4 regions of the Dechloromonas sp. A34 genome follow, and region 4 is predicted to be linked to each of the others. Evidence: riboswitches for the same ligand, from Rfam matches in the RefSeq annotation. Region 4 holds a riboswitch; each other region holds the start of a gene.
The links. A riboswitch is a leader RNA that binds a small molecule or an ion and turns the genes downstream of it on or off. The one in region 4 is predicted to bind cobalamin.
Positions count from the first base shown of each region.

Region 1: it holds a riboswitch for cobalamin, as region 4 does, so the genes downstream of both, cobT (nicotinate-nucleotide--dimethylbenzimidazole phosphoribosyltransferase) here and NQE15_RS13615 (ribonucleoside-diphosphate reductase subunit alpha) in region 4, are expected to answer to the same signal.
Region 2: it holds a riboswitch for cobalamin, as region 4 does, so the genes downstream of both, bluB (5,6-dimethylbenzimidazole synthase) here and NQE15_RS13615 (ribonucleoside-diphosphate reductase subunit alpha) in region 4, are expected to answer to the same signal.
Region 3: it holds a riboswitch for cobalamin, as region 4 does, so the genes downstream of both, cbpA (modified peptide precursor CbpA) here and NQE15_RS13615 (ribonucleoside-diphosphate reductase subunit alpha) in region 4, are expected to answer to the same signal.

Region 1 is NZ_CP102486.1:135,592-142,691, forward strand. Features, by position in the region: gene NQE15_RS00665 (cobyric acid synthase) at 1-85, shown strand, start outside; gene NQE15_RS00670 (Pvc16 family protein) at 61-486, opposite strand; gene cobU (bifunctional adenosylcobinamide kinase/adenosylcobinamide-phosphate guanylyltransferase) at 543-1,112, opposite strand; cobalamin riboswitch at 1,130-1,323, shown strand; gene cobT (nicotinate-nucleotide--dimethylbenzimidazole phosphoribosyltransferase) at 1,402-2,451, shown strand; gene NQE15_RS00685 (adenosylcobinamide-GDP ribazoletransferase) at 2,451-3,212, shown strand; gene NQE15_RS00690 (DUF938 domain-containing protein) at 3,229-3,831, shown strand; gene NQE15_RS00695 (hypothetical protein) at 3,911-4,162, shown strand; gene NQE15_RS00700 (hypothetical protein) at 4,162-4,368, shown strand; gene NQE15_RS00705 (histidine phosphatase family protein) at 4,412-4,924, shown strand; gene rfaQ (putative lipopolysaccharide heptosyltransferase III) at 4,967-6,064, shown strand; gene NQE15_RS00715 (glycosyltransferase family 4 protein) at 6,061-7,100, shown strand, end outside.
Region 2 is NZ_CP102486.1:128,271-135,370, forward strand. Features, by position in the region: gene NQE15_RS00625 (ABC transporter substrate-binding protein) at 1-267, opposite strand, end outside; gene NQE15_RS00630 (SCO family protein) at 318-902, opposite strand; gene NQE15_RS00635 (hypothetical protein) at 899-1,234, opposite strand; gene NQE15_RS00640 (cobalamin-binding protein) at 1,291-2,085, opposite strand; gene NQE15_RS00645 (cobalamin-binding protein) at 2,093-3,073, opposite strand; gene cobD (threonine-phosphate decarboxylase CobD) at 2,976-3,968, opposite strand; gene cbiB (adenosylcobinamide-phosphate synthase CbiB) at 3,961-4,884, opposite strand; gene bluB (5,6-dimethylbenzimidazole synthase) at 4,881-5,633, opposite strand; cobalamin riboswitch at 5,674-5,861, opposite strand; gene NQE15_RS00665 (cobyric acid synthase) at 5,922-7,100, shown strand, end outside.
Region 3 is NZ_CP102486.1:525,034-532,133, forward strand. Features, by position in the region: gene NQE15_RS02630 (response regulator transcription factor) at 68-718, opposite strand; gene NQE15_RS02635 (cache domain-containing protein) at 687-2,774, opposite strand; gene ubiA (4-hydroxybenzoate octaprenyltransferase) at 2,898-3,773, shown strand; gene ubiD (4-hydroxy-3-polyprenylbenzoate decarboxylase) at 3,770-5,233, shown strand; cobalamin riboswitch at 5,264-5,453, shown strand; gene cbpA (modified peptide precursor CbpA) at 5,538-5,693, shown strand; gene cbpB (peptide-modifying radical SAM enzyme CbpB) at 5,690-7,060, shown strand; gene NQE15_RS02660 (GNAT family N-acetyltransferase) at 7,085-7,100, shown strand, end outside.
Region 4 is NZ_CP102486.1:2,717,432-2,724,531, reverse strand. Features, by position in the region: gene NQE15_RS13635 (ribonucleotide-diphosphate reductase subunit beta) at 1-164, opposite strand, end outside; gene NQE15_RS13630 (anaerobic ribonucleoside-triphosphate reductase activating protein) at 204-866, opposite strand; gene nrdD (anaerobic ribonucleoside-triphosphate reductase) at 859-1,032, opposite strand; gene NQE15_RS13620 (ribonucleoside triphosphate reductase) at 1,062-3,098, opposite strand; gene NQE15_RS13615 (ribonucleoside-diphosphate reductase subunit alpha) at 3,154-5,859, opposite strand; cobalamin riboswitch at 6,031-6,229, opposite strand; gene NQE15_RS13610 (hypothetical protein) at 7,067-7,100, shown strand, end outside.

The DNA of each region.
Region 1 (7,100 bases), 2.2 Mb from region 4:
GGCTGATTCGGTCGAGGCGGCGCTCGACTGGGACAAGCTGGCCGGCTATCTGCCCAGGGGTCAGGCCGAAGAACGCAAGGTATAAGCCAAACAAAGACGCAGCGGGATGTCGGCGGCCGTAAACAGGTCGGTCAGGTCATTGGCGCTCAGCGGGGCGGGCGCGACCACGACGCGGCCGGCCCCCGCCTCGAAAACCGGGGTTTCGAGCAAGGCCAGGCGTGCCGCTTCGAGTCCGGAAATCGTTTCATCGTCGAGATTCGTGGTCGACAGCACCAGAAAATGAATGACCGGGGCCGGGGTGTGCATCTTGGTGTCGTCTCCCGGCAGGCGGGGGAGCGGTGAGTTGCGGACCCGGGCATCCTCTTCCAGGCGCCATGGCCAGACGAAGAGACCGGGGGTGTCGTCCGGGCGGCCGATCCGGATGGGTACTGTGGTGTGCGTTGCAAGCGTCTGGCACAAGGTGGTCAGGCGGGTGAAAAGGGGCATGGTGTCCTCCTGAGAAATGCCGGATCGATCCTCAGGTTAGCACACGGGCTGCCGCCTCAGTCTTTGCAAGGCGATTTGAGGCTCAGCGGCAGGCCGGCGGCAACCAGCGTCACCTGCTCGCACACCGCGGCAACGCGCTGGTTGAGCCGTCCCTGCTCGTCGGCAAACAGCCGCGATACCGGATGCATGGGTACGATGCCCCAGCCGACTTCATTGGAGACCAGGATGATGTGGCCGGGCAGTTGCGGCAACAACTCGATCAGGGCCGTCGTCTCGCCGTCGAACAGCGGGCAGGCGATCGCTTCGCCGGCCTCGGCCTGGCGGGCCGCCTGGCCGGCAAATAACAGGTTGGACAGCCAGAGGGTCAGGCAATCGACCAGGATGCAGGTCTCCGGTGTCGCGAGTTGGCGCAGTCTGGCCGCTAGATGCAGCGTTTCCTCGGTGCAGCCCCATTCGGCCGGGCGGCGGGCGCGGTGATGGGCGATGCGGTGGGCCATCTCGCCGTCGCGAGCTTCGGCGGTGGCCAGGTAAATGACCTGCTGGCCGGACTCCGCGGCCCGTTTTTCGGCCAGCAGGCTCTTGCCCGAACGCGCACCGCCAAGGATCAGTTCTTTCATGGCAGGCATTGTGGGCGAATGTCGGCGTGGACGGCAACCGGTATAATTCGCCCCGATTCGATAAAACGGAACACGGTGCAAATCCGTGGCGGGCCCGCCGCTGTAATCGGGGACGGATGTCGCGACATGCCACTGCTCAGGGGAAACAGACCCGGCGGGAAGGTGCGACAGACCGGCTGATCCGAGAGCCAGAAGACCTGTCGAATCGTTTGGGCTGGAGCCTGTGGACAGGGCTTCGCGGTGGCGTTGCAAGGCGCTGCTGCGAGGCCCTTTTGTTTATTTGGACAGGAAGAATCGGATGCATTCAAAATTCAAGATCGTCGCCCCGGACCAGGGGTTGGCCGCTGCGCTGCAGCACAAGATCGACCAGAAAACCAAGCCGCTCGGCGCCCTCGGGCAGCTGGAGGGGGTTGCCAAACGGCTGGGCCTGATCCAGCAGCGTCTCGACCCGCAGTTGAGCCAGCCGCAGATGCTGGTCTTCGCCGGCGATCACGGCGCGGCCAAGGCCGGCGTCTCTGCTTTTCCGCAGGATGTGACCTGGCAGATGGTCGAGAACTTCCTGGCCGGCGGCGCCGCGATCAATGTCTTTGCCCGCCAGAACGGCATGGAACTGGCCGTGATCGACGCCGGCGTGGCGCATGATTTCGGCAAGCGCGATGGGCTGATCGACGCCAAGGTCGCCCGGGGTACCGCCAATTACCTCGAACAGCCGGCAATGAGCAGCGAGCAGTGCGCCGTCGCCATGAGTCGCGGCGCCGAAATCATCCGCTGGCTGGCCGCCAAGGGGGTCAATGTCGTCGGCTTCGGCGAAATGGGCATCGGCAACACCGCCGCCGCTTCGCTGATCACCCATTGCCTGACCGGCACGCCGCTTGCCGACTGCATTGGGCGCGGCACCGGGCTCGACGACGCCGGCTTGGTCCGCAAGCAGGGATTGCTGGAAAAGGCCCTCGCCCGCTATCGCGCGGCCGGTGGCAAGGATGAACCAATGGCCGTGCTCGCCGAATTCGGCGGTTTCGAGATCGCGATGATGGCCGGGGCCATGCTGGCCGCGGCCGAAGCCCGGATGGTCCTGCTGATCGACGGCTTCATCGTCGGCTCGGCGGCCTTGACCGCCGCCCGGCTGGTGCCGGCGCTGGCTGAGTATTGCATCTTCTGCCACCGCTCGGCCGAGCCCGGCCACGCGGCGCAATTGGCGGCACTCGGCGCCGACCCATTGCTCGACCTTGGCCTGCGGCTGGGCGAAGGCACCGGCGCAGCGCTGGCTTATCCGCTGGTCAAGGCGGCAGCCAATTTCCTCAAGGAAATGGCCAGCTTCGAATCGGCCGGAGTCGCCGAAAAAAGCTGATGTTGCGCCGCGAGCTCGAATATTTCTTCGGTGCCGTCCGCTTCTTCACGCGGCTGCCGGTGCCGGCCTGGGTCGGGCATTCGGCCGAGGCGCTGAACCGCTCGGCGCGCTATTTCCCGGCCGTCGGCCTGCTGATCGGCGGCATCGGGGTGGTGGTCTATCTCGGCGCCGCGCTGCTCTGGTCGCAGCCGGTCGCCGTGCTGCTGTCGATGGCGGCGACTCTTTATGCGACCGGCGCCTTCCACGAGGATGGCTTGTCGGATACCGCCGATGGCCTGGGCGGCGGCTGGGAAAAGCTGCGCATCCTGGAGATCATGAAAGACTCGCGGGTCGGCAGCTATGGCGTGGTCGCCATGGTGCTGGCCCTGCTCGGCAAATTCACGCTGCTCGCCGCCCTCGACGGCGCCCTGGTGCCGTGGGTGCTGCTTGCCGGTCATGCCCTGTCGCGCTTCTGCGCGACGATGCTGCTGGCGACCATGGACTACGTGCGGGAAGACCTGCTGGCCAAGGCCAAGCCGTTGGCCACCAGGCTGTCGGCTGGCCAGATGCTGTTCGCGCTGGCCTTCGTCGTAGCGGCGCTGGCCCTGTTGCCGCTGGAAAAGGCCGTCGCCGGCTGTCTGCTCGCCGCCCTGTCCACGCTCTGGCTGGCCGCCAAGTTCCGGCGCTGGCTGGGGGGTTATACCGGCGATTGCCTGGGCGCGACGCAGCAGCTCAGCGAGATTGCCTTCTATCTCGGCGTACTGGCAAACTGGCCGCATTGAGCCAGCGGAGATTGCCGTGGAAAAGCCGAACGCCCCATCCTGCGAGCGGAACCGCGAACCCATCCTGGAAGTCCTGAAAGCGCATTTTGCCGATCGCCGGGAGGTGCTGGAGATCGGCAGCGGTACCGGCCAGCACGCGATATTTTTTGCGGCGGCCCTGCCGCACCTGAACTGGCAGACCTCGGACCGCTGCGAGAATCTGCCGGGAATCGCCGCCTGGCTGGACGACGCCGCGCTGTCCAACACGCCGCCGCCACTCGAATTCGATGTTGTCGAAGCCGGGCCGGGACGGCGCTTCGACGCGATTTTCAGCGCCAATACGCTGCACATCATGCCCTGGGCGGCCGTCGAAAGCTTCTTTGCCGGCCTGCCGGACTTGCTGGCCGAAGGCGCAAAGGTCGTCATCTATGGCCCGTTCAATTACGGCGGCCGATTCACCAGCGACAGCAACGCCAGCTTTGACCGCTGGCTCAAGGAGCAGGCAGCGCATCAGGGGATCCGGGATTTTGAAAGGGTCAATGAAATGGCCGAACGGGCGGGCCTGCGCCTGGTCGAAGATCGAGCCATGCCGTCCAATAACCGGTGCCTGGTCTGGCAGGTACCGTCGAATCGGCGCTGACGCTTCCCGTCGGCACTTGCTTGAAGTCCGCACTGCCAGGTGTTCGACGCTTAACCAAAATCTGTGAGAGGTCCCGACCATGCGCTCCATCCTGCTTCTGCTGCATCTTTCCGGTGTCATCGTCTGGATTGGCGGCATGTTCTTCGCGCAATTCTGCCTGCGTCCGGTGGCGGCGTCGCAGTTGCCGCCACCCCAGCGCCTGCCCTTGCTGGCCGCGGTGCTCGGACGCTTCTTCACTGCGGTCGCGCTGAGCATCGTGGCCATTCTCGGCTCGGGGTTCGCGAGCATGGCAGCCACGGGTTTGCCCAGGCGCCGCTGCATTGGCATGTGATGTCCGGCCTCGGCGTGCTGATGGCGGCGATCTTCGGCGTGATTTATTTTTTGCATTACCCGCGCCTCAAGGCGGGCGTCGCCGCTCAGGACTGGCCTGGCGCCGGGGCAGCGATGAACCGCATTCGTCTTCTGGTGGCAAGCAATCTAGGGCTGGGTGCGCTGACGGTGGTCGTCGCCACGCTCGGTGCCCATTTCGTTCGGTGAGAGCGGGATTCCAAGGAGCGTTTTTGGCGATCGGCGCTGCCCAATGATCCTTCATCTGATCCGCCATCCACCGCCAGTGGTCGAGCCGGGGACCTGTTACGGTCGGCTTGACGTTGCTGCGGAAAATGTTCGGGCGGTGGCCGATCGACTGCGTGGCGAACTGCCGCCCGGCTTGCCGGTGTGGAGCAGCCCGCTGCGGCGTTGCCGCATGCTGGCCGAACTGCTGCACCCGGCGCCACAGATTGATGACTTGCTGGTCGAAATGGACTTCGGTAGTTGGGAAGGCTTGCGCTGGGACGATGTGCCGCGTGCCGAGCTCGATGCCTGGGCGGCCGATGTCGCCGCTTATGCGCCGCCGGGCGGCGAGTCGCCGCTGATGTTGCAGCGCCGCGCGCTGGCTTTTGTGGCCGGACTGGCGGTGCCGGAAGCGGTGATCGTCACTCATGCCGGCGTGATCCGCACCTTGCTGGCTCATTGGCGCGGGGTGCCGCCGGACGAATGGACGCAACTGGTTTTTGCCTGCGGATCGCGGACGACGGTCGAAGTCCCTCGCTGACGCGGCAACGCCAGCGGCGGGCACTGGACTAAAATGGCGGCCATGGAAAATTTCAATCCTCTGCGCGACGCAGTCCCTGTTGGCGAAATCAAGCGGGCGCTGGTCATCAAGCTGCGCCATCACGGCGATGTGCTGGTCAGTTCGCCGGTCTTTTCGGTGCTCAAGGCGCATGCCCCGCAGGTCGAGATCGATGCCCTGGTCTATGCCGATACGGCCGAGATGCTGACATTTCACCCGGCGATCACTACTGTTCACACCATCGACCGCAAGTGGAAGCAGCTCGGCGTCGTCGGCCAGTTGCAGGCCGAGCTGGCGCTCTACAACAGCCTGAAGGCGCGCGGCTACGACCTGATCATCCACCTTACCGAGCACTGGCGCGGCGCCTGGCTGTGCCGGCTGCTCCAGCCGCGCTGGTCGGTCGGGCCGGCGGTCGGCGGGCGCAGCAAGCGCTGGAAGAGGAGTTTCACGCATCTCCAGAGCTTTCCGCGCAATGCCTTGCGCCACATGGTCGAGACCAATCTCGACGCGCTGCGCCGGATCGGCATCCAGCCGGCGCCGGCCGAGCGGCGCATGCGGCTCGTGCCGGGGGCGGCGGCTGAAACCAGCGTCGCGGCGTATCTGCAGGGTTTTGGGCTCGCGGGGCGGGATTTCATCCATATCCACCCGGCGTCGCGCTGGTTCTTCAAGTGCTGGCCGGTCGAGCAGATGGCGGCGCTGGTCGGGCGCCTGCAAGCCGAAGGCCACGCCGTGGTGCTCACCGCCGCCCCGAGCGCGGATGAAAAAGCCATGCTGACGGCGATCCAGTCTCGTTTGACACAGCCGGCCTTCAGCCTCTCCGGCCAGTTGTCGCTCAAGGAGCTGGCGGCACTGACCCAGGCCGCCAAACTGTTCATCGGCGTCGATTCGGCCCCGATGCACATCGCGGCGGCGGTCGGTACGCCAACCGTGGCGCTGTTCGGACCCTCCGGCGACAAGCAGTGGGGGCCGTGGGGCGTGCCGTTCCGCGTCGTCAGCAGCCAGCAGCATCCCTGCCGGCCCTGCGGTATCGACGGTTGCGGCGGCGGCAAGGTCAGCGATTGCCTGACCTCGCTGGGCGTCGATGAGGTGCTGACCGCCGCCCACGAACTGCTCGCGCCGTGAAGATCGCCATCGTCCGCCAGCGCTACAACCCCTACGGTGGGGCCGAGCGCTTCGTCGAGCGGGCGCTTGGCGCCCTGGCCGCCGAAGGCGCCGAGGTCAGCCTGATCACCCGCAGTTGGGACGGCGCGCCACGCGAGGGTTTCCGACAGATTACCTGCGACCCGAAGTATTCCCGACTGCTCGGCGGACGGGCGGCGCGCGACCGCAGCTTCGCCGCTTGCGCCCAAGCCGAGATGAGCCAGGGCGGCTTCGACATCACGCAATCGCATGAACGGATTCCGGGGTGCATGATCTTTCGTGCCGGCGACGGCGTCCATGCCGCCTGGCTGGCCCATCGGGCGCGGATTTTGACGCCACTTGAACGGCTGGCCCAGGCCCTTTCGCCCTATCACCGCTATGTGCTCGGCGCCGAGCGGGCGATGTTCGAGCATCCGGCGCTCAAGGCGGTGATCTGCAATTCGCAGATGGTGGCCGATGAGATTGGCCAGCATTACGGCGTCGCGCCCGGCAAGTTGCGGGTGATTTACAACGGCGTCGATACGGCCGTCTTCCATCCGCATCTGGCCGACGAATTCCGGCAAGCGACGCGGGCCCAGCTCGGAGTTTCGGAGCGGGTGCCGCTGCTGCTTTTCGTCGGCAGCGGTTTCGAGCGCAAGGGCGTGCCGCAGTTGCTGCGCGCCATGGCGAAAATGCGGCGGACCGAGACGCGGCTGGTCATCGTCGGCGCTGACCGCAAGCTGCGGACCATGCAGCTGCTGGCCGCCCGCCTCGGGCTGGACAAGCGTATCCACTTCACCGGCCCGCTCAAGGATGTCCGCCCTTGGTACGGGGCGGCTGACGGTTTCGTCCTGCCGACCCTCTACGACCCCTGCCCGAATGCGGCGCTCGAAGCGCTGGCCTGCGGCCTGCCGATCGTCACCTCGACAACCTGCGGCGCCCGGGAATGGGTGCGTCCGGGGGGCAACGGCTGGGTGGTCGATGCCCTTGATCTTGCCGAACTGGCCGACCGCCTCGACGATCTGGCCGCGCTGGCCGG
Region 2 (7,100 bases), 2.2 Mb from region 4:
TGTGCCGCCGCGCGCCAGGGCCAGCCGGAACGCTTCGCTGCCGGCGGTCACCAATAGATCCGGCCGCGTGGCCGGTGACTCGGTGCCATCGGACTTGCCGGTCGCAGTGACTTTCCAATTGGTTCCGGCCAGCGCTTCGTCCAGCGCCTTGGAAAATTCCGCGTAGGGGCCGCTGTTGTCGCTGAGTGTCAACGCGATGTTTCCCGCCCAGGCGAGCGGGGAGACAAAGGTTAGCAAAATGAAGGCATGCAGGGCAAAGCGAAGCATTCCCGGATATTGCCTCAGCAGCTATGCCTGTGCAATGAGTGTTTTTGCCCTCAGGGACGCCTTACAAATTCCCCGATCTGCCTGGCGAGTTCGGCCACTGGCGTGGCAAAGGCGAATTTTTTTATGAATTGGCCATCGGGGCCAAGCAGGATCATGCCCGCCGAGTGGTCGACGGCATAGTGCTCCGGCTGGCTGCCCGGTTCGCGAACCTTGGCGTAGCGAATCTTGAAGTTATCCGCGGCCCGTCGGACCAGGGCCGGTGAGCCGGTCAGGCCGATGATCCGGGAGTCGAAGAATTCGGTGTAGGTTTTCAGTATCGACCCGTTGTCGCGCTCCGGGTCCACCGTGATGAAGAGCGCCTGGAGCCGTTCGGCGTCTGCACCGAGTTCCTTGAGAACGGTCGCCATTTCGACCAACGTGGTCGGACAGATGTCCGGGCAGTAGGTGTAGCCGAAAGCGATCAGCTGGAAACGGCCACGAAAGTCATCGCTGCTCACCGCGCGCCCGTTCGGATCCTGCAACAGGTAACGCGGGATGATGCCGACGCTTTCCTCGGGCGCCATTGGCGGCGCCGAGTGGGCGGTAAGTGGGCCGCCCAGGAAGAGCATCAAGCCAAGGACCAGCCAGCGGCTCATTGCCCAGGCTTGAATGCCGCCTGCAAGCGGCTTTCGGCTTCGCTCAGGCGCTTGGTCAGGGTCGGCGCATCGGGACAGGGAAGACCTTTGCCCTGCTCGAGGTAGGCGGCATTGGTGGCATTCTCGAAGGCCTCACCGTAAGCGCGGGTCTTGGGTGCGGTGGTCTGCACGGCGTTGCGGGCCCGGCTGACGATGGCAGGTTGCTGGCAGGCGAGGGCCAGGCCGTTGATCTTGCCGACTTCCTCGACGGCTGCCGTGCCTTGATCGGCGGCGATGCCGGTGAAGCTCAGGCTGGCCAGTGCCAGGGCGACGATGGGGGCTGCAAGTTTCATGATCGGTTTCCTCCGGGTTGGGGTCGATTATAGGCAGGCGCCTGCCGGAGACCTTTTCACAGATCAAAGATTTCCAGCAATTGCGGCAGGCCTTCGCTGATCGCGACCGGTCCCGGGGTCAGGATGATCGCCGACTTGATTTCGTGCAGCCGGCCGCTGCGCACGGCGCTGACCTCGGTCCAGCCCGGCCGGGCGGCGATGTGCTCGGGGCGGAAATGCTTGCCGCACCACGAACCGATGATGATTTCGGGGTCGCGGCGGACGACTTCCAGCGGGTCGGCCAGGATGCGGTCGCGGGCCAGCGGTTTGACGGCGAGGTCGGCAAAGACATGCTCGCCGCCGGCGATCTCGATCAGTTCGGAAACCCAGCGCACGGCAGTGATGTTGGGCTCGTCCCATTCCTCGAAATAGACGCGCGGCCGGTGGCCGGTTTTGGCGAAACGTTGGGCGGCGACGGCGCGGGCCTGTTCGACCTGCGTTTCGAGCCCGGCGACCAGCGTGGCCGCCTTCGTCTCGGCGCCGACCAGCCGGCCGAGGGTCTCGACCATGCCGAGGATGTCCTCGATGCTACGCGTGTTGAAGGCATAAACCGGCACGCCGGCCTTGATCAGGTCGCGGGCAATGTCGGCCTGGAGGTCGGAGAAGGTCAGCACCAGATCGGGCTGGACGGCGAGGATCTTGTCGATGTCGCCGCTGGTAAAGGCATAGACCTTGGGTTTTTCCTTGCGCGCCTCGGGCGGGCGCACCGTGTAGCCGGAAATGCCGACGATACGGTCGGCTTCGCCCAGGGCGTAGAGGACTTCGACGGTTTCGGTGGTCAGGCAGACGATGCGTTGCGGCAGGCGGCTCATGTAGTTCTCACTTGGGACGATGGCTGCGTGCGACATCGAGATGGGTGCAGAGTTTCTCGGCGCCGTCGAGAATGCGCGGCGTGTGGCGCTGCATGATGTCGGGATTGATGTGGAACAGGTTGTCGCGCTTGACGGCGGTCAGCCGGGTCCATTTGTCCCAGTCGTGCAGCCACTCCGGCTTGGCGTCGCCCATGCCGGTGGCGACGACGACCTCGGGGTCGGCCTCGAGCACGGATTCGACACTGACCGTCGGCGCCATCTGCTTGAGGTGGCCGAAGACGTTGGTGCCGCCACAGAGCGTGATCGCATCGCTGATGATCTGCGGGCCGCCGACTGTCATCAGCGGCGATTTCCATATCTGGTAGAAGACGCGGACTTTCGGCTTGTTGGCGTTGGCGGCGCGCAGCCCGGCCAGCCGTTTGCGGAAACTGGCGGCGGCGGCGTTGGCGGCGGCTTCGGTGCCGGCCAGCTGGCCCATGCGCTCGAGCTGGTCGGCGACGTTTTCCATCTTGTTGGGTTGCGAGACATAGACGGTCAGGCCGAGCGCCCGCAGTTTCTCGACCTGCGTCATGTTGTTGCCGCTTTCCCAGGCCAGGACCAGGTCGGGCTTGAGGGCGGCGACGGCTTCGAGGTCGATCCGTGAATAGCCGCCGACGCGCTGTACCTTTTTGGCTTCCGGCGGGTAGTCGCTGTAATCGACGGTGCCGACCAGCCTGTCGCCGGCGCCGGCGGCGTAGAGACTTTCGGCGGCATGCGGGGCAAGGGTAATGATGCGCCTGGCCGGGCCCTTGAGGCGGATTTCATAGCCGGTATCGTCCTTGACGACGAGATCGGCCCGGGCGGGGGGAGCAGGGCGAAGATAGCGGCCAGCGCCCAGAGATGGCGGTTTTTCATGCGGGTTTCCAGTTGGCCAGGGCGCTGCCCAGGCGCTGCCATTCCGCCTCGTTGCCCGGCAGGCCGAAGCGAAGCAGCGGCTGCTGTTCGAAATGGCGGGTCAGGATGCCCTGACGGGCCAGGCTTTCATGCAGTTCGGGCGTATGCGGCGAGGTCAGCGTGGCGAACAGAGAGGTCGATTTGATTTCGCCGAGCGGGGCGAGCAATTGGTGCAGGCGCTCGCTGGCGGCCAGCAACCGGCTGCGCGCGGCGCTCTGCCAGACCGTGTCCTGCAAGGCGAGGCGGGCGGCTTCGCGGGCCGGGCCGCTGATCGTCCACGGCCCCATCGCTTCCTGCATCCGTTCGCGGATGTCGGCGGCCGCGAAAACGAAGCCGACGCGGGCGCCGGCCAGCCCGAAGAACTTGCCGATCGAGCGCAGCACGATCAGGTTCGGGGCATCGGTGGTGCCGGCCAGCGGCGTCAGGCTGTATTCCGGGGTCGGGTCCATGAAGGCTTCGTCGACGATCAGCCAGCCGCCGCGCTTCTTGAGCTGGTGGGCGGCATCGAGGGCGATGTCGTGCGGGTGGCGGTCGGCGGTCGGGTTGTTCGGGTTGCAGAGCAGCACGTAGGGTGTCGCCGCGGCCAGGGCGCGGGGCAGCATGGCGTTCTGCAGGAAACGCAGACGGTGGCCGGCGCGTTGCCAGGCTTGCGGATGCTCGCTGTAGATCGGCGAAATGCAGGCGACGACGGCGGTTTGCATCAGGGTCGGCAGCAACTGGATGGCCGCCTGCGAACCGGCGACCGGCAACAGGTTGGCGTTGCCGTAATAGGCGGCGGCGGCCGCTTCCAGCCCGTCGCCGTTTTCCGGCAGGCGGTGCCAGCAGGCGGCGGGGATAGTCGGCACCGGCCAGGGGTCGGGATTGATGCCGGTCGACAGATCCAGCCAGTTGGCCAGCGGAATGTTGTATTGCGTCGCCGCTTCGCGCAGGCGGCCACCGTGTTCAAGCATTGAGAATTCCCATCACGAAAAGGACAGCCAGCCACAACCACAGGCTGTGGCGGATCAGGGCAATCGCCCGCCCGAGGTCGGCGGCGACCGGTGCCGGGCCGGACCCGAGCGGCGGGCGGATTTCTTCCTGGCCATGATAGACCGCCGCGCCGCCCAGCTGCACGCCGAGGCTGCCGGCGCCGGCCGCCATCACCGGCCCAGCGTTCGGGCTGTCCCAGCCCGGTGCCTGGGCGCGCCAGCAGGCCAAGGCATTACGGGTCTGGCCGAGCAGGGCATAGGTCAGCGCGGTCAGCCGGGCCGGCAGCCAGTTCAGGCCATCGTCGATGCGTGCTGCGGCGCGGCCGAACAGGTTGTAGCGTTCGGTGCGGTAGCCCCACATCGCATCCAGCGTATTGGCCAGCCGGAAGAGCAGAGCACCGGGGCCGCCGAGCAGGGCGAACCAGAACAGGGCGCCGAAGATCGCATCGTTGCCGTTTTCGAGCACCGATTCGACGCCGGCCTTGGCGACGCCGGATTCATCGAGCTCGGCGGTCTCGCGCGAAACGATCCAGCCGACGCGCCGGCGGGCTTCGTCGAGCCGGCCTTCGCGCAGCGGCCGGGCGACAGCTTCGGCGTGCTCGGCCAGGCTGTGGGCGCCGAGGGCGAAGTAGAGCAGGGCGACGTCGACGGCGAAGGGCGCGTAGGGTCGCAGCTGCAGGGCGAGCGCCACGGGCGGCAGTACGACCAGGGCCCAGGCCAGGATGCCGGCGAGCTGAGTCCGCCGATTCAGGCGTTTCTCGACGGCGGCGGCCAGCTTGCCGAAGCCGACCAGCGGGTGCCAGCGGCCCGGTTCGCCGAGCAGGCGGTCGAGCAGCACGGCGCTCAGCGCGGCCAGGGGCATCGCGTACGGGGCCAGGGCTGCCAGACTCCAATTCATTTCGGGAAGACGCCCTTGTGTTGGATATCCGCCTGCATCTCGCGCAGAACTGCAGCCAGCGGGGCTTCGGCCGCGTTCTGCGCGCCCCACTGTTCATGGAACACCAGTTCCTCGACCGGCAGGCGCGGCAGCCAGCCGGCTTTTTCCAGTTCGGGCTTGTCCTTGAAATGGCTGACGTAGCCGATGCACAGGTAGGCGATCGGCACGATGTGATGCGGAATACCCAGCGCGTCTTGCAGGGCCTTCTCGTGGAAGATGCTGACCCAGCCGACGCCCAGACCTTCGGCGCGGGCCGCCAGCCAGAGGTTCTGCACGGCGCAGACGCTGCTGTAGAGGTCCATGGTCGGGATATGGGTGCGGCCGATGACCACCGGGCCGCTGCGCGAGCGGTCGCAGGTGATGCAGAGGTTGATCGGCGCTTCGAGAATGCCCTGCAGTTTCAGGCCGCTGTAGATTTCGCGCTTTTCGTCCGGGAACATCCGCGCCGCTTCATCGTTGGCCTGGGCGAACACGTCGTGGACGCGCTGCTTGACCTCGGGCGAACGGACCAGCAGGAAGTTCCACGGCTGCATGAAACCGACCGAGGGCGCATGGTGGGCCGCCATCAGCAGGCGGCTGAGCAGGTCGTCCGGCACCGGCGTCGGCAGAAACTGGCCGCGCACATCGCGGCGGTTGAAAATGGCTTGATACACCGCTGCCCGGTCGGCAGCGGAAAAAGCGTGCGCCTGAGGCGCGGATGGGTTTTCCATGGATTCCCCTTCTGGAAAAGCGGCGGTTGCCTGGCCGGGCAACCTTGTTTCGTCTCCCGGCCGGTCTTCTGACTCGGATTCAACCGCACGATGCGCCTTCCCGACCGTGGTCAGTGGCTCGCTGCATCGCCCGTCATCCTTACAGCGCTGGGCACGTGGCGGACTTGCACCGCCTTCCCGATTCTCCGTTCAGTACTGCTGAACGGCACCTGGAGACACCTGCCCAAAGCAAAATTGAGCGGGGCCGATGGTGCCATAATTACGGACTTTTTTCACACCTCCCGCCATATGTCCTGTTCTACCCTGATGGTCCAAGGCACTACCTCCGATGCCGGAAAAACGACCCTGGTCGCCGCGCTATGCCGCATTCTGAAGCGGCGCGGTGTGCGCGTCGCGCCGTTCAAGCCGCAGAACATGGCGCTCAATTCGGCGGTGACCAGCGATGGCGGCGAAATCGGCCGGGCGCAGGCGCTGCAGGCGCTGGCCTGCGGCCTCGAGCCGCATACCGATTTCAACCCGGTGCTGTTGAAGCCGACGACGGACAAGAAGGCGCAGGTCATCATCCACGGCAAGGTGGCGACCGATCTCGACGCCAAGGCCTACCACGCCTACAAGCCACGGGCGATGGGGGCCGTGCTTGAGTCCTGGGGGCGGCTGACCGCTGCCTACGATTGCGTGCTGGTCGAAGGTGCCGGCTCGCCGGCCGAAATCAACCTGCGCGACCGCGACATCGCCAATATGGGCTTTGCCGAAGCTGTGGACTGCCCGGTGATCCTCGTTGCCGACATCGACCGCGGCGGCGTCTTCGCCCATCTGGTCGGCACCCTGGACCTGCTCTCCCCCTCGGAGCAGAACCGGGTCAAGGGCTTCGTGATCAACCGTTTTCGCGGCGACATCGGCCTGCTCGAACCCGGCCTGACATGGCTCGAAGAACGGACCGGCAAGCCGGTGCTCGGCGTGCTGCCCTACCTGCATGGCCTGATGCTCGATGCCGAGGATGCCATCGCCACCGCCGCGCTGGCCAAGGGCGAGGCTAGGCTGAAGGTGGTGGCGCCGGCCTATCCGCGCGTTTCCAACCACAACGACCTCGACCCGCTGCGCCTGCATCCGGAAGTCGATTTCCGCTGGATCGGTCCGGGTGAGGCGCCGCCGGCGGCTGACCTGATCGTGCTGCCGGGGTCGAAGGCGGTCCGTGCCGACCTCGACTGGCTGCGCGAGAAGGGCTGGGCCGACGCCATCCGGAAGCATCTGCGCTACGGCGGCAAGGTGGTCGGCCTGTGCGGCGGCTACCAGATGCTGGGTGCGATGATCCACGACCCACAGGGACTGGAAGGCCAGCCCGGCAGCACGCCGGGCCTGGGGGTGCTCGATGTCGAAACGACGCTCGAAGCCGAAAAGCAGCTACGGAATGTGAGCGGTCACTTGGCGCTGCCGGGCCGGCCGGCGATGACCGGTTACGAAATCCAT
Region 3 (7,100 bases), 2.2 Mb from region 4:
AGCAGCCATTCGCATCAACATCGGCGAAGGATTAAATTTGGTATAGGAAATTTCCTATTCCCGATTTTCAGAAATCGTTTGCTTCCGCCAGTTGGTGGGCTATCGCATAGCGAATGAGTTCGCCTGTGTTGGCCAGCTTCATCTTTTCCAGAATGTGCGTCTTGTGGGTGCTGATGGTCTTGACGCTCAAGGAGAGGCGGGCGCCGATCTCAGTCAGGCCAAGGCCGCTGACCAGCATGTTGAAAACCTGATATTCGCGGTCGGAAAGCTGGGTGTGGGGGAGGGGGCCATGGCTCGGGCGGATATCGCGGACCATCAATTCGGCGACCTTGTTGCTGACATGCACCCCGCCGCCAGCAATGCGGCGAATGGCGGAGATCAATACCTCGCTGTCACTTTCCTTGGTCAGGTAGCCGGAAGCGCCGGCATGCAAGGCGCGCACTGCGTATTGCTCCTCGTGGTGCATGCTGAGAATGAGAATCTGGAGCTCTGGTTTCTCTTCTTTGAGAATCTTGATCAGATCCAGGCCGCTGCGTCCGGGCATTGAAATATCAAGGATCACGACTCCCCAGTTGCGCTCGCGGACCCGCAGCAGGACCTCGTTGCCGTTGGCCGCCTCGCCCTCGACTGATATGTCCTCGGTGTCCGACAGGATCTGCTTCAGGCCGTGACGGATGATGGTGTGGTCATCCGCTAACAACACCTCGATTTTTTGCATTGTCATCCTCCGTTTTTTTTTCGAATGGTACTGTCGCTTCAACCAAGGTGCCACCGCCGGGTGTAGTGACTATGGAAAGGGTTCCATGCAAAATTTGTACCCTTTCGCGCATCCCGATCAGACCGATCCCGGAATGGCTTTGTTCCGCAAGCTGGAAGCCGCAACCGTTATCCCGGATGGAAAGAATCCATCGATCGTCAGCCAGCCGAAGATCGATCTGCACGTGGCTGGCCTGGGCATGGCGGGTGATGTTGGTCAGCGATTCCTGCAGGACGCGGAAAAGCGCCGTCGCAATCGGGCTTCCCTGCGGCAACTCGTCGTCAGGCAGGGTAAGGGTGATCGCCAGGCCGGTGCGGGCCGCTACCTGGTCGACGTACCAGCTGGCTGCCGCGGCGAGGCCGAGATCATCGAGGACCAGTGGTCTGAGTTCGGAGGAAATGCGCCGTACGGCCGAAATCGTCTGGTCGATCTGGCCTTTGATCGAACCGAGCCGGCCCGCCAGTTCGTCATTTTTCCCCGCTTGCCGGCTGCTCAGCCAGGAGACCTCCATCCGGATGCCGGTCAGGAACTGGCCGAGTTCATCGTGGATCTCGCGGGAAATCCGCGAGCGTTCTTCCTCGCGGACGTTTTCCAGGGCGGCCGACAGTTGGTGGAGTTGCCGGTTGCTTTCGAGCAAGGCCCGTTCGGCGCGCTGGCGTTCGGTCAGGTCGCGAAAGATCGCGGTGAGAAGAATCTCGCCATGAAATGTGGTGGTCGACAAACTCATTTCCACCGGGAATGCTTCCCCGTTCCGTAGCAACTCGACGCTGGCCATCAGAGCCAGGCCGGCCTCGGCACGCCAACCCTGTTCGAGATAGTCGAGGAGGCTGGCGCTTTGCGGCTGGCATTGGCAATGCAGCAGTAGTTGTTCGACATCGGCACCGATCGCCTGCTCGGCGTGGAGGCTGAACATCGTTTCCGCCCCGTGGTTGAAGAGCACGATCTTTTTTGCAGAGTCCACGATCACGATGGCATCCTCGACCGACTGGACGAGATGGCGCAGTTGCTCGTCGCTCGCCTTGAGAGCCGCCTCCAGGGCGCCCTTGCGCAGCAGGTTACGCACCATCAGCAAGGTGATCGTCAGAATGAAGAGCAGGCCACCGGTGACGCCGACGATGATCGGCCGGGAGATCCGTCGCCAGTTGGCCAGCGCTCTTTCCTGGTCGATGTTGACAGCGATGACCAGCGGATAGTCGGCGACTTTGCGAAAGGCCAGGTAGGTCGTTCCGGCAGCTGATTCCTCGCTGGTCTCGAGCAGGGTGCCAGCGGGTTTCTGCTGAAGGCCTGCCAGTACGCCGTCCGTGGCGACCCGTTTGCCGAGGGAATTTTCGTCGTGGGGTTTGCCGGTCAGGAGAATTCCATTCTCATTGAGCAGCCGAACCCGGGCGCCGAAATCGAGTGCGATATCGTTATAGAGCGATTCGAAATGGTCGATGCTGATCGAGGCGACGAGAATGCCGCGCAGTTTCCCCTGGGCATCGAGCAGGCGCATGCTCAGGTAGTAAGTCCACAGCCCGTCGATCCTGGCCTGTTCGGGCGGACTGATGAACTGGTCGCTGGTGCCTCCCTCGGCAAAATAGCGGTAGAAGCTGCGCTCCTTGACCGAGAGGTCGCGGATGAAGTCCGCGCGCGACGAGTTGACGCCGTAGCCGTCGCTGCTGATTACGAACAGCGAGCGCACTTGCGGCAGGCTGTCGGCCCGAGCCTTCAGCAACAGGTGGATCGGGAAACTGTCGAGTTCGAAATTGCGACCAATGTCATCCGAGATGCGCTCCCGGGTGCCGCGCATGGTCAGCGTGACCCCCTCGAAGGTACGGGCCGTTTGTTCGGCCAGAATGCGGCTCAGGCTGGCGATCTGGCCGCGCGCGGCACGCAGTTCCTGCTGGCGCAAGTCGGCCAGCAGGAAGGACGACGTGGCGGCGGTGGCCAGAATCATCACGGCCGCAAGCATCAGCACGGCGCTGGCCGACGCGTTGTGGCGGACGGCTTCCAGCAAACCGCGCAATCTATTGAGCATCCATATTCCTCGTTACTCTTGCACTTGATCGGGACTGCCAGCGACTGCACTTTACATGCCTGCGGCTCGTTGCGGCTAGCCACGTGCAGTTGGCCGCATCAGGCAGGGTAAAATCGCCGGACTATGAACTGGCACGCCCTCAAGGAAAAACTCGATCTCTATGAAAAGCTGATGCGGCTCGACAAGCCGATCGGCATCTTGCTGCTGCTTTGGCCGACCTTCTGGGCGCTCTGGCTTTCGGCGCTAGGCCAGCCGGACTGGACGGTGGTCTGGGTATTCGCGCTGGGCACCGTGCTGATGCGCTCGGCCGGCTGCGTCATCAACGACTATGCCGACCGCGATTTCGACAAGCACGTCGAGCGCACCAAAGAGCGTCCATTGACAGCCGGCAAGGTAACGACGAAGGAAGCGCTGTGGCTGTTCGCCGGATTGTCGCTGGCGGCGTTCGCGCTTGTCCTGATGTTGCGCAACAGCCTGGTGATCTGGCTCTCGGTGCCGGCGCTTTTCCTGGCGGCCAGTTATCCGTTTACCAAGCGCTTCTTCGCCATTCCCCAGGCCTATCTCGGCATCGCCTTCGGTTTCGGCATTCCGATGGCCTATGCCGCACATCTCGACCGCGTCCCGGCCGAAGCGTGGTGGCTGCTGCTCGCCAACGTCTTCTGGGCCGTTGCCTACGACACCGAGTACGCCATGGTCGATCGTGAGGATGACTTGAAGATCGGCATCAAGACCTCGGCGATCACCTTCGGGCGGTTCGACGTGGCGGCGGTGATGGCCTGCTATGCCGTTACCTTGGGCATCATCGGCGGGATCGGTTACTCGCGGCAACTCGGCTGGCCGTTCTACGCCGGTCTGGCCGCCGCCGCCGGCATCATGGCCGTGCACTACACCTGGATCCGTGGCCGCGAACGCATGCCCTGCTTCAAGGCCTTCCTCCACAACAATTACGTCGGCGCTGCGATTTTCGTCGGCATCGTCGTCAGCTACCTGATCCCATGAAATATCACGACCTCCGCGACTTCATGTCGCAGCTGGAAAAGACCGGCGAACTCAAGCGCGTCGGCGTCGAGGTCGATACCCGCCTCGAAATGACCGAAATCTGCGACCGCGTGCTGCGCGCCGGCGGGCCGGCCGTGCTGTTCGAGAAGCCCAAGGGGCACACGATTCCCGTGCTCGCCAACCTGTTCGGCACGCCCAAGCGGGTCGCGCTCGGCATGGGCGAGGAATCGGTGCAGGCGCTGCGCGAAGTCGGCAAGCTGCTCGCCTACCTCAAGGAACCGGAGCCGCCCAAGGGCCTGAAGGATGCCTGGGACAAGCTGCCGATCCTCAAGCAGGTCATGAACATGGCGCCGAAAACGGTGTCGAGTGCGCCCTGCCAGGAAATCGTCTGGGAGGGCAAGGACGTCGATCTCGCCAAACTGCCGATCCAGCACTGCTGGCCGGGCGACATTGCGCCGCTGATCACCTGGGGCCTGGTCGTCACCAAGGGCCCGCACAAGAACCGCCAGAATCTCGGTATCTACCGCCAGCAGGTGCTCGGCCCGAACAAGGTCATCATGCGCTGGCTGGCGCATCGCGGCGGGGCGCTGGATTTCCGTGATCACCAGCTGGCCAATCCCGGCCAGCCTTTCCCGGTGGCGGTGGTGCTCGGCTGCGACCCGGCGACCATTCTCGGCGCCGTGACGCCGGTGCCCGATTCGCTGTCGGAATACCAGTTCGCCGGCCTGCTGCGCGGCGGCAAGACCGAGCTGGTCAAATGCCTGGGTTCGGCGCTGCAAGTGCCGGCTTCGGCCGAAATCGTCCTCGAAGGCGTCATCCATCCCGGCGAGATGGCGCTCGAAGGCCCCTATGGCGACCATACCGGCTACTACAACGAGCAGGCCGAGTTCCCGGCGTTCACCATCGAGCGCATCACCATGCGCAAGAATCCGATCTACCACAGCACCTACACCGGCAAGCCGCCCGACGAGCCGGCCGTGTTGGGCGTCGCGCTCAATGAAGTGTTCGTGCCGCTCCTGCAGAAGCAGTATCCGGAAATCGTCGATTTCTACCTGCCGCCGGAAGGCTGTTCCTACCGGCTGGCTATCGTTAGCATCAAGAAGCAGTATCCCGGTCACGCCAAGCGCATCATGTTTGGCATCTGGTCCTTCCTGCGTCAGTTCATGTATACCAAGACGATCATCGTCGTGGACGACGACATCGACATCCGCGACTGGAAGGAAGTGGTCTGGGCGATGACGACGCGCATGGACGCCACACGCGACACGACGCTGGTCGACAACACGCCGATCGACTACCTCGACTTCGCTTCGCCGGTGGCTGGCCTCGGTTCCAAGATGGGGCTCGATGCCACCAACAAGTGGCCGGGCGAGACGACCCGTGAATGGGGGCGGCCGATCGTCATGGATGGCGACGTCAAGCAGCGGGTCGACACGATGTGGCAGGAACTAGGTCTTTAGGAAGCTTGACCGTTTCCGCGGCGTTTTGAGAGAATCCGCGCTCCTATCGGTATCGAGATACGGAACACGGTGCGAATCCGTGGCGGGCCCGCCGCTGTAACCGGGGACGAAGACTGCATGGTCGCCAGACCAGCCACTTGCGGGGCATACCGCGCAGGGAAGGCGCAGCGCTTCGGCTGATCCGGAAGCCAGAAGACGAATCGATGCCAATCTGGAGCCAAGGCAAGGGCTCCGGCTGACTGCATGCGAGAAGCGTGCGGTGAGCCGGAGCCCTTTTTGTTTTTGCATTCCCGAGGAGTGGAACATGACCCAAACCGTGACTTCAACCGTCAAAACCCCGCAAACGACTGAAAACCAGGCCGCCCCGGCCGTTCCGACCATCGCCGTGCGCAAGAGCTGCAACCCGGAAGGCATGGGCCTGTCGCACTATGTGCTGATGGACAAGAAGGCGGCCAAATGACCGCAGCGCTTCCCGCGGGAGCGCTGCGCGACCCGCATTTCCTGCCGGTGGATATCGGCCACGATATCTACGCCGCGGTAACCGATCCGGACACCGCCTTCTGGGCACTGGTCGACAAGAACAAGGTCGGCGAGGGGCTCGATCCGGCCACGCTCGCCGCCTATCGCGAAAAGGCCGAGGGTTTCCGGCAGGAACTGCATGCCCTGCGATTTGGCCTGAAGCCCTCCGGCGTCTATCTGAATCCGACCGAGCGCTGCAACCTCAACTGCACCTACTGCTACCTGCCCGATACCCAGCGCAGCGGCGGCAGCCACATGCCGGCCGTGACGCTGCTCGCCTCGCTGGGCAAGCTGCGCGACTACTTCCGTTCGGTGATGCCGGACGGCCGCAAGCCGCGCGCCATCTTCCACGGCGCCGAGCCGCTGATGAACCAGGCGGCGGTGTTCGAGGCGATCGATGCCTTCGGCGACGATTTCGTTTTTGGGCTGCAGACCAACGGCACGCTGCTCGACGATGCGGCGCTCGACTTCCTGACCTCGCGCAATGTCAGCATCGGCCTCTCGCTCGATGGCCCGGTCGCCGGGATCACTGACGCGACGCGCCGGACCTGGGGCGGCAAGAGTGTGCACGACAAGGTGTTGCGCACCATGGAAAAGCTGCGTGGCTACGGCTCGTGGAGCGTCATCACGACCTGCACGACCGAGAACCTGCCTTACCTGACGCGCATGGTCGAGTTGTTCCACGCCCATGAGGTGCCGACCTGCATGCTCAACACCGTGCGCTGCACCCTGCCCGGGGCGCGCGGCGTCAAGCCGGCCGACGGCGACATGGCCAAGGCCTTCTTCGCCGCCATGGACCGCACCCACGAGCTGTACCAGGAAACCGGCCGCAAGCTGATGGTGGCCAACTTCGCCAATATCCTGATCGGCATCCTGGCCCCGACGGCGCGCCGCCTGATGTGCGACATCTCGCCCTGTGGCGGTGGGCGTGCCTTCTTCGCGCTGGCCGCCGACGGCAGCCTTTATCCGTGCAGCGAGTTCATCGGCCTGCCCAATTTCCGGGGCGGCAACCTGCTGGTCGATGGCGTCGAGGCGGCTCTGGCCTCGACGGCCTTCCAGACGGTGACGACGCGCGATGTCGACAAGTTCAGCCCCTGTGGCGACTGCGCGATCCGTCATTTCTGTGGCTCGCCCTGTCCGGCCGAAGCCTTCGAGATGAACGGCGGCATGGACAAGATCGGCGCTTTCTGCGATTTCTACAAGGAACAGGTCAATTACGCTCTGCGCCTGATCGCCGACGGCAAGGCCGACGACTATCTGTGGGACGGCTGGGACGACGGGACGGAAACCGTTTTTGCGCTGAGTTGAAGAAATGCCGGAGGGCGTCTTAACATGACGCCCTCTGTCA
Region 4 (7,100 bases):
GCGTTGATCGGAGCGAGAACCGGAGCGACCGGCGAAATGCCACGGTCGACTTCGGTTTTTGCCGGTTTTTCGGGGTCGCCCCTGGGGTCAGCCGCTGTTTCCATGGTCGTGGGTGTCGGCAGTTCCCAGTCATTGAACAAGGCGTGGGGGGATGGTGCATTCATTGTTATCGGGCTTTCTTTCAGTGAAATGGGTTAATCCGCTTATCTCGATTCGACCTGCGGCAGATAGGCCTCCGCTGCGTCGAGCAGAGCGTCGGGCAGTTGTGCCGGCTGCCCGACCCCGCGGCAAGACTGCAGAACGAGCCGCGAGATACCCCGAGCCGCCAACTGGCGTGCCAGCCGGGCAATCGCGTCGGCATCCAGCAGCCCGGTATCCACGGTGCAGCGTATTTCGTGGTCCGTCCCCGCAGTGAGCAGGACATCCAGCGCAGCCAGCGCCGTTTCGCCGCCGTCGGCGCCGGTGATGCGGCGGTAGTCCTCGAACGGCCCCTTGACGTCGAACCCAACCCAGTCGAGCGCCGGCAGTACGGCCGCCAGACGTTCCGGGTAGATGCCGGCCGTATGCATCGCGGTGGCGAAGCCGCGCGCCCGAACTTCGCCGAGAGCGGTGCAAAGGCCACGTTGCAGCAGCGGTTCGCCGCCGCTGAAAACGACGCCGTCGAGCAGGCCACGCCGGGTCTCCAGCCAGTCGAGCACTTCGTTCCACGGCCTTTCCCTGCCCTGCGGGGAATGCAGGTGCGGGTTATGGCAATAACCGCAGCGCCACGGGCAACCCTGGCAGAAAACCACGGCGGCCAGCCGGCCGGGGAAGTCGATGGTGGTGAAGGGCGTCAGCCCGCCCACCACCAGTTCGGCGTCACGCATGCGATGCCGGGCACGGCTCGACGAAGTGCCGGCGTTCGCCGTGCTCGCTCTGCTTGCCCGGGTTGAACTCGGAAACCGGCCGGTGGTAGCCCATGACGCGGGTCCACACCTCGCAGCGCTGGCGCTCGGCGTCGTTCAGGAGTGCTTGGGACTTCTTTTTAGACATGGTTTCTTCCTTTCGCAGTGGGGGGAATTTCAATGTGCCTGGCCGCGCCGGGCGAGGATTTCGTCATCGCACTTCGGGCAGAACTCGTGCTCGCCGGCCAGGTAGCCGTGTTTTGGGCAGATCGAGAAGGTCGGCGTGATCGTGATGTAGGGCAGCCGGAAGCGCGACAGCGCCGTGCGTACCAGTTGCCGGCTGGCCGCCGGGCTGGAAATGCGTTCGCGCATGTAGAGGTGCAGCACGGTGCCGCCGGTGTAGCGCGTCTGCAGTTCGTCCTGCCGGGTCAGCGCCTCGAACGGGTCGTCGGTGAAGCCGACGGGCAGTTGCGACGAATTGGTGTAGTACGGCTTGTCCGCCGTGCCGGCCTGCAGGATGGCGGGCCAGCGCTTCTTGTCCTCCTTGGCGAAACGGTAGGTCGTGCCTTCGGCTGGCGTCGCCTCCAGGTTGTAGAGATTGCCGGTGCTTTCCTGGTAGTCGCGCATCTTGTCGCGCAAGCGGTCGAGCAGGCGCAGCGCCAGCGCGTGGCCCTCGGGGCTGGCGATGTCGGCGGCGCCGGCGGTGAAATTGCGCACCATCTCGTTGATGCCGTTCACGCCGATGGTCGAGAAATGGTTACGCAAGGTGCCGAGGTAGCGCCGGGTGTAGGGAAAAAGACCGTCGTCCATCAGGCGTTGCACGACCTTGCGCTTGAGTTCCAGGCTGTCGCGGGCCATGTCGGCGAGGCGGTCGACGTGGGCCATCAGCGTCGCCTCATTGCCGGCGTGAAGATAGCCGAGGCGGGCGCAGTTGATGGTCACGACGCCGATCGAGCCGGTCTGCTCGGCCGAACCGAAGAGGCCGTTGCCGCGCTTGAGCAACTCGCGCAGGTCGAGCTGCAGGCGACAGCACATCGAACGGACATGGTTGGGCTTCATGTCCGAGTTGAGGAAATTCTGGAAGTAAGGCAGGCCGTACTTGGCGGTCATCGCGAACAGCCGTTCGGCGTTGTCCGACTCCCACGGGAAATCCTCGGTGATGTTGTAGGTCGGAATCGGGAAGGTAAAGGCCCTGCCCCGACGGTCGCCGGCACTCATGACCTCGATGTAGGCGCGGTTGATCAGGTCCATTTCGGCCTGCAGGTCACCGTAGGCGAAGGGCATCTCGACGCCGCCGATGACCGGCACCTGCTCGCGCAGATCCTCCGGGCAGACCCAGTCGAAGGTCAGGTTGGTGAATGGCGTCTGGGTTCCCCAGCGCGACGGCACGTTGAGGTTGTAGATGAATTCCTGCATGCCTTGGCGCACCGCTTCGTAGGAAAGTCCATCCTTCCTGACGAAAGGCGCCAGGTAGGTGTCGAAGGAGCTGAAAGCCTGGGCGCCGGCCCATTCGTTCTGCAGGGTGCCGAGGAAATTGACCATCTGGCCCAGCGCGCTGGAGAAGTGTTTCGGCGGATCGGCTTCCGGCTTGCCGGGCACGCCGTTGAAGCCCTCGAACAACACCTGGCGCAGCGACCAGCCGGCGCAGTAGCCGGACAGCATGTCGAGGTCGTGGATGTGGAGGTCGGCGTCGCGATGCGCCTGGCCGATCTCCGGCGGGTAGACGTGCGACAGCCAGTAATTGGCGATGACCTTGCCGGAGACATTGAGGATCAGGCCGCCCAGCGAATAACCCTGGTTGGCGTTGGCCCGCACGCGCCAGTCGGCACGGTCGACGTATTCGTCGATGGCGGTGGCGACATCGACCAGCGTCTTGCGGTCCGCGCGCAGGCGGCGGTGCTGGTCGCGGTAGGCGACGTAGGCGCGGAAGGTGGCGAGGTGGTTGGCGTCGACCAGGGTCTTCTCGACGACGTCCTGCACCTGTTCGATACCCGGCGCCGAGTGGCCGTAGCGATGGCGGAGGAACTTCAGTACGCGGGCGGTCAGCAGTTGCGCCTCGTCGGCATCGAATTCGCCGCTGGCCGCACCGGCACGGGCCAGGGCCGAGGCGATACGGTCGGCTTCGAAGGGCACATCGGAGCCGTCACGGCGCAGGATGCGACGCGGCAGCGACGGGGAAAGCATGGTCATCGCTTGCGGTTGGTTGACGTTCATTGGCAGGCCTCGCATTCCGGATTGTCGATGCTGCAAAATTTCGGTTCTTCCGACGTCACGGCATCGTCCCTGCCCCGGCTTTCTCCGCCTGGCTGGCGCCCAGCGTGCGCAAGTAGTAGGTCGTCTTCAGGCCGCGCAGCCAGGCCAGCTTGTAGATTTCGTCGAGCTTCTTGCCGGAGGGCAGCGCCAGGTAGAGGTTCAGCGACTGCGCCTGGTCGATCCATTTCTGGCGACGGGCGGCCGCTTCGATCAGCCACACCGGGTCGATCTCGAAGGCGGTGGCGTAGCGCGCCTTCAGTTCGTCCGGCACGCGCTCGATGCGGGCCAGCGAGCCGTCGAAGTACTTGAGGTCGGCGACCATCACTTCGTCCCACAAATTCAGCGCCTTGAGGTCGCGGACCAGCGCTGCGTTGACCACGGTGAATTCGCCGGACAGGTTGGATTTGACGTAGATGTTCTGGTAGCCCGGTTCGATGCTGGCCGAGACGCCGACGATGTTGGAGATGGTCGCCGTCGGCGCGATGGCGACGCAGTTGGAATTGCGCATGCCGTGGCGGGCGATGCGCTCCTTCAGTCCGGCCCAGTCGAGGCTGGAGTCGCGGTTGAGTTCGACGTGGCCGCCCCGCCCTGCTTCGAGCAGCCGAATCGAATCGAGCGGCAGAATGCCCCGATCCCACAGGCTGCCGGTGTAGCTGGAATAACGGCCACGCTCGCGGGCCAGTTCGCTCGATGCCGAATAGGCGTGGTAGCAGACGGCTTCCATGGTCTTGTCGGCGAACTCGACGGCCGCGGTCGACGCGTAAGGCAGGCCGATTTCGTAGAGGCAATCGGCGAAGCCCATGATGCCCAGGCCGACCGGGCGATGGCGCAGATTGGCGTTGCGCGCCTTGGGCGTCGCGTAGAAGTTGATGTCGACGACGTTGTCGAGCATGCGCAAGGCCGTCTGCACGGTGCGCGCCAGCTTGGCCTGATCGAGCTGGCCGTCCTTCAAATGGGCCAGCAGATTGACCGAGCCGAGATTGCAGACGGCGGTTTCCTCGTCCGAGGTGTTCAGCGTGATCTCGGTGCACAGGTTGCTTGAGTGCACGACGCCGACGTGCTGCTGCGGCGAGCGCAGGTTGCAGGCGTCCTTGAAGGTGATCCACGGATGGCCGGTCTCGAACAGCATGGTCAGCATCTTGCGCCAGAGCTGCACGGCGGGAAGCGTCTTGTGCAGCTTCAGTTGGCCGCTGGCCGCCTGCGCTTCGTAGCCGACATAAGCCGCCTCGAACTCGGCGCCGAACTTGTCGTGCAGATCGGGCACATCGACCGGCGAGAACAGCGTCCATTCGCCGTTGGCGATGACCCGCTTCATGAACAGGTCGGGAATCCAGTTGGCGGTGTTCATGTCGTGCGTGCGCCGGCGCTCGTCGCCGGTGTTCTTCCGCAGGTCGAGGAATTCCTCGATGTCGAGGTGCCAGGTTTCGAGATAGGCGCACACGGCGCCCTTGCGCTTGCCGCCCTGGTTGACGGCGACCGCCGTGTCGTTGACCACTTTCAGGAAGGGAATGACGCCCTGGCTCTGGCCGTTGGTGCCCTTGATCCGGCTGCCCAGCGAGCGCACCGGCGTCCAGTCGTTGCCCAGGCCGCCGGCGTATTTCTGCAACAGGGCGTTTTCCTTGATAGCCTGGTAGATGCCTTCCAGATCGTCGGCCACGGTGGTCAGGTAGCACGACGACAGTTGCGAATGCAGCGTGCCACTGTTGAACAGGGTCGGCGTCGAGCACATGAAATCGAAGCTGGAAATCAGGTCGTAGAACTCGATGGCGCGGGCTTCGCGGTCGATTTCGTTCAAGGCCAGGCCCATCGCGACGCGCATGAAGAAGATTTGCGGCAGCTCGATGCGGCGCCCGGCTATGTGCAGAAAATAGCGGTCGTACAGCGTCTGCAGGCCGAGGTAGCCGAACTGCCGGTCGCGCTCCGGCTTCAGCGCGGCGGCCAGGCGCGGCAGGTCGAAGGTGGCGAGGCGCGGGTCGAGCAGTTCGGCGGCGATGCCCTGCGCGATGAATTTTGGCAAATATTCGCCGTTGACCGTAGCAATCTCGTCCAGCCCCAGCGGGCGGCCGAGCACCTCATGCCCCAGGCTGGCCAGCAACAGCCGGGCGGTGACCTGGTTGTAGGCCGGCTCGCGCTCGATCAGCGTGCGCGCGGCGAGGATCAGCGCCTGCTGCACGTCGGCCAGCGGCACGCCGTCGTAGAGATTCTTCAGCGCCTGATCGAGAATGGTCCGCGTCGAAACCACCTCGCCCAGCCCGGCACAGGCGGCCTCGCAGGTCTGCAGCAGCATCCCGGCATCGAGCGGCCGGCGCTCGCCATCCACCGTCACATGCAGCGCCGGCGCGCCCTGCGCCACCGCCAGCGTGGCGCGTTCCGCCGCCCGGCGCTCGCGGTAAAGCACGTAGGCCCGGGCCACGTCGTGCTCGCCGGAGCGCATCAGGGCCAGTTCGACCTGGTCCTGGATGTCCTCGATTTGCACCGTGCCGCCATCGGGCAGGCGACGGGTCAGCGAACGGACCACGGCATCGGTCAGCCGGGCAACGACTTCGCGAACCCGCGACGATACGGCGCTCTGGCTACCCTCGACGGCGAGGAAAGCCTTGGTCAGCGCAACGGCGATCTTGTCGGCGTGGAAGGGAACGACGGCGCCGTTGCGGCGGATGACCTGCAGGGCAGCCACGGCATACTCGCTGCTGGCGGAAAGGGCGTGAATATTCGATTGCAAGGCGATTCTCCGTATCGGGGGGCGGAGAATCGACGTTGCGCCAGGCCGGAATTCGACGCGACCAGCCGCGACGCCAGCGGGTAGCAACCCGTGGTCGAATCGGCCAGACGAACGAACGGCAAGAAAGACACGCAATAAACCTCTCGTCAGGGACACCCCGCCCCAAAACCATGAAAGAAAGTTCGTTGCGGCAGGTCTCCTGGCTCTCGGTTCAGCGCGCTTCACCTACCTTCCCGGACGCATCCAGTGGCATGTGTTGGCGAAGCGCTCGCCGATTACAGTTGCGGGGGCAGCCCCGGAATTCGAGTCAGACTCGGCACCGGATTCCCTTTTAATCCCTGGGTGGGGAACCATCAACGGCACCGAGTCTAGGCTTAACAGACGCGGGGTGTCAAGGAAGCGCATATACTATATACGGTGCTTCGGCGAATTTATACCACTACCTGTAGTGGTCGTGGCGCGCAACTCCATCAGCACCTCTCTGTTTTCCCGGTCGTTGCCACCGGTGGTTATGTGCCATCTGGATGGCACATAACTGCCTCGCCGTGGGTAGATTACCCGCGCAAAGCTCGCACCTCGCCAAGAAGCTTGGAATTCCCGACGCTTGCATGTGGCAAACAAAACCGCTGTCTTGAATCCCGGATAAGTCCAGCGCGATACTACAAGCGCTTTCTGTGGACATCGTGTCTGCACAGCCTTCATCGGCGACCCCGGTCGCCCTGAAGTCCAGCCTTGCTGGCGTCGCAGTCGTTACCTGCCTTTTGGATCCCCGACTTCGGTCGGGTCCGGCCATGTCTTTGGCCGAGTGTCCGGTTCAGCCGCCTGGCTGAACGCCGTATCCTGCCGCGCGACCTTCGGGGTCGATCGGCATCGAGCGAAGGCCCCATTCGCTAGAATTGTGGGCCTTCATCCTGCACGTGCCGCCTGGCACGTTGCCGAGCCGCTCTGCCGTCCACGGCGGAGCATCCCGAACGGGGAACCCCAAGTTCCCCGCCAGGGATGGGTGTTCCCTTTCATTCCTGAAGGAGAACACCATGTTCGCAATCCCTGCGACGAGAGAGTCGCGCCCGGTCGCCGTGCTGCTGGGTGGTTCCGGGTACGCCCGACGGTCCCAGCGTATGACTGTGCCGGCGTTGTTGAAGCCGCGGCCTACCGTCCCCGGACGGTCTGGCTGCGCTTCCGAGTACCGTGCGGCGGGGGCTTGACCATGCCGATCAGCCTCTACCGCCGGCGCATTGCCG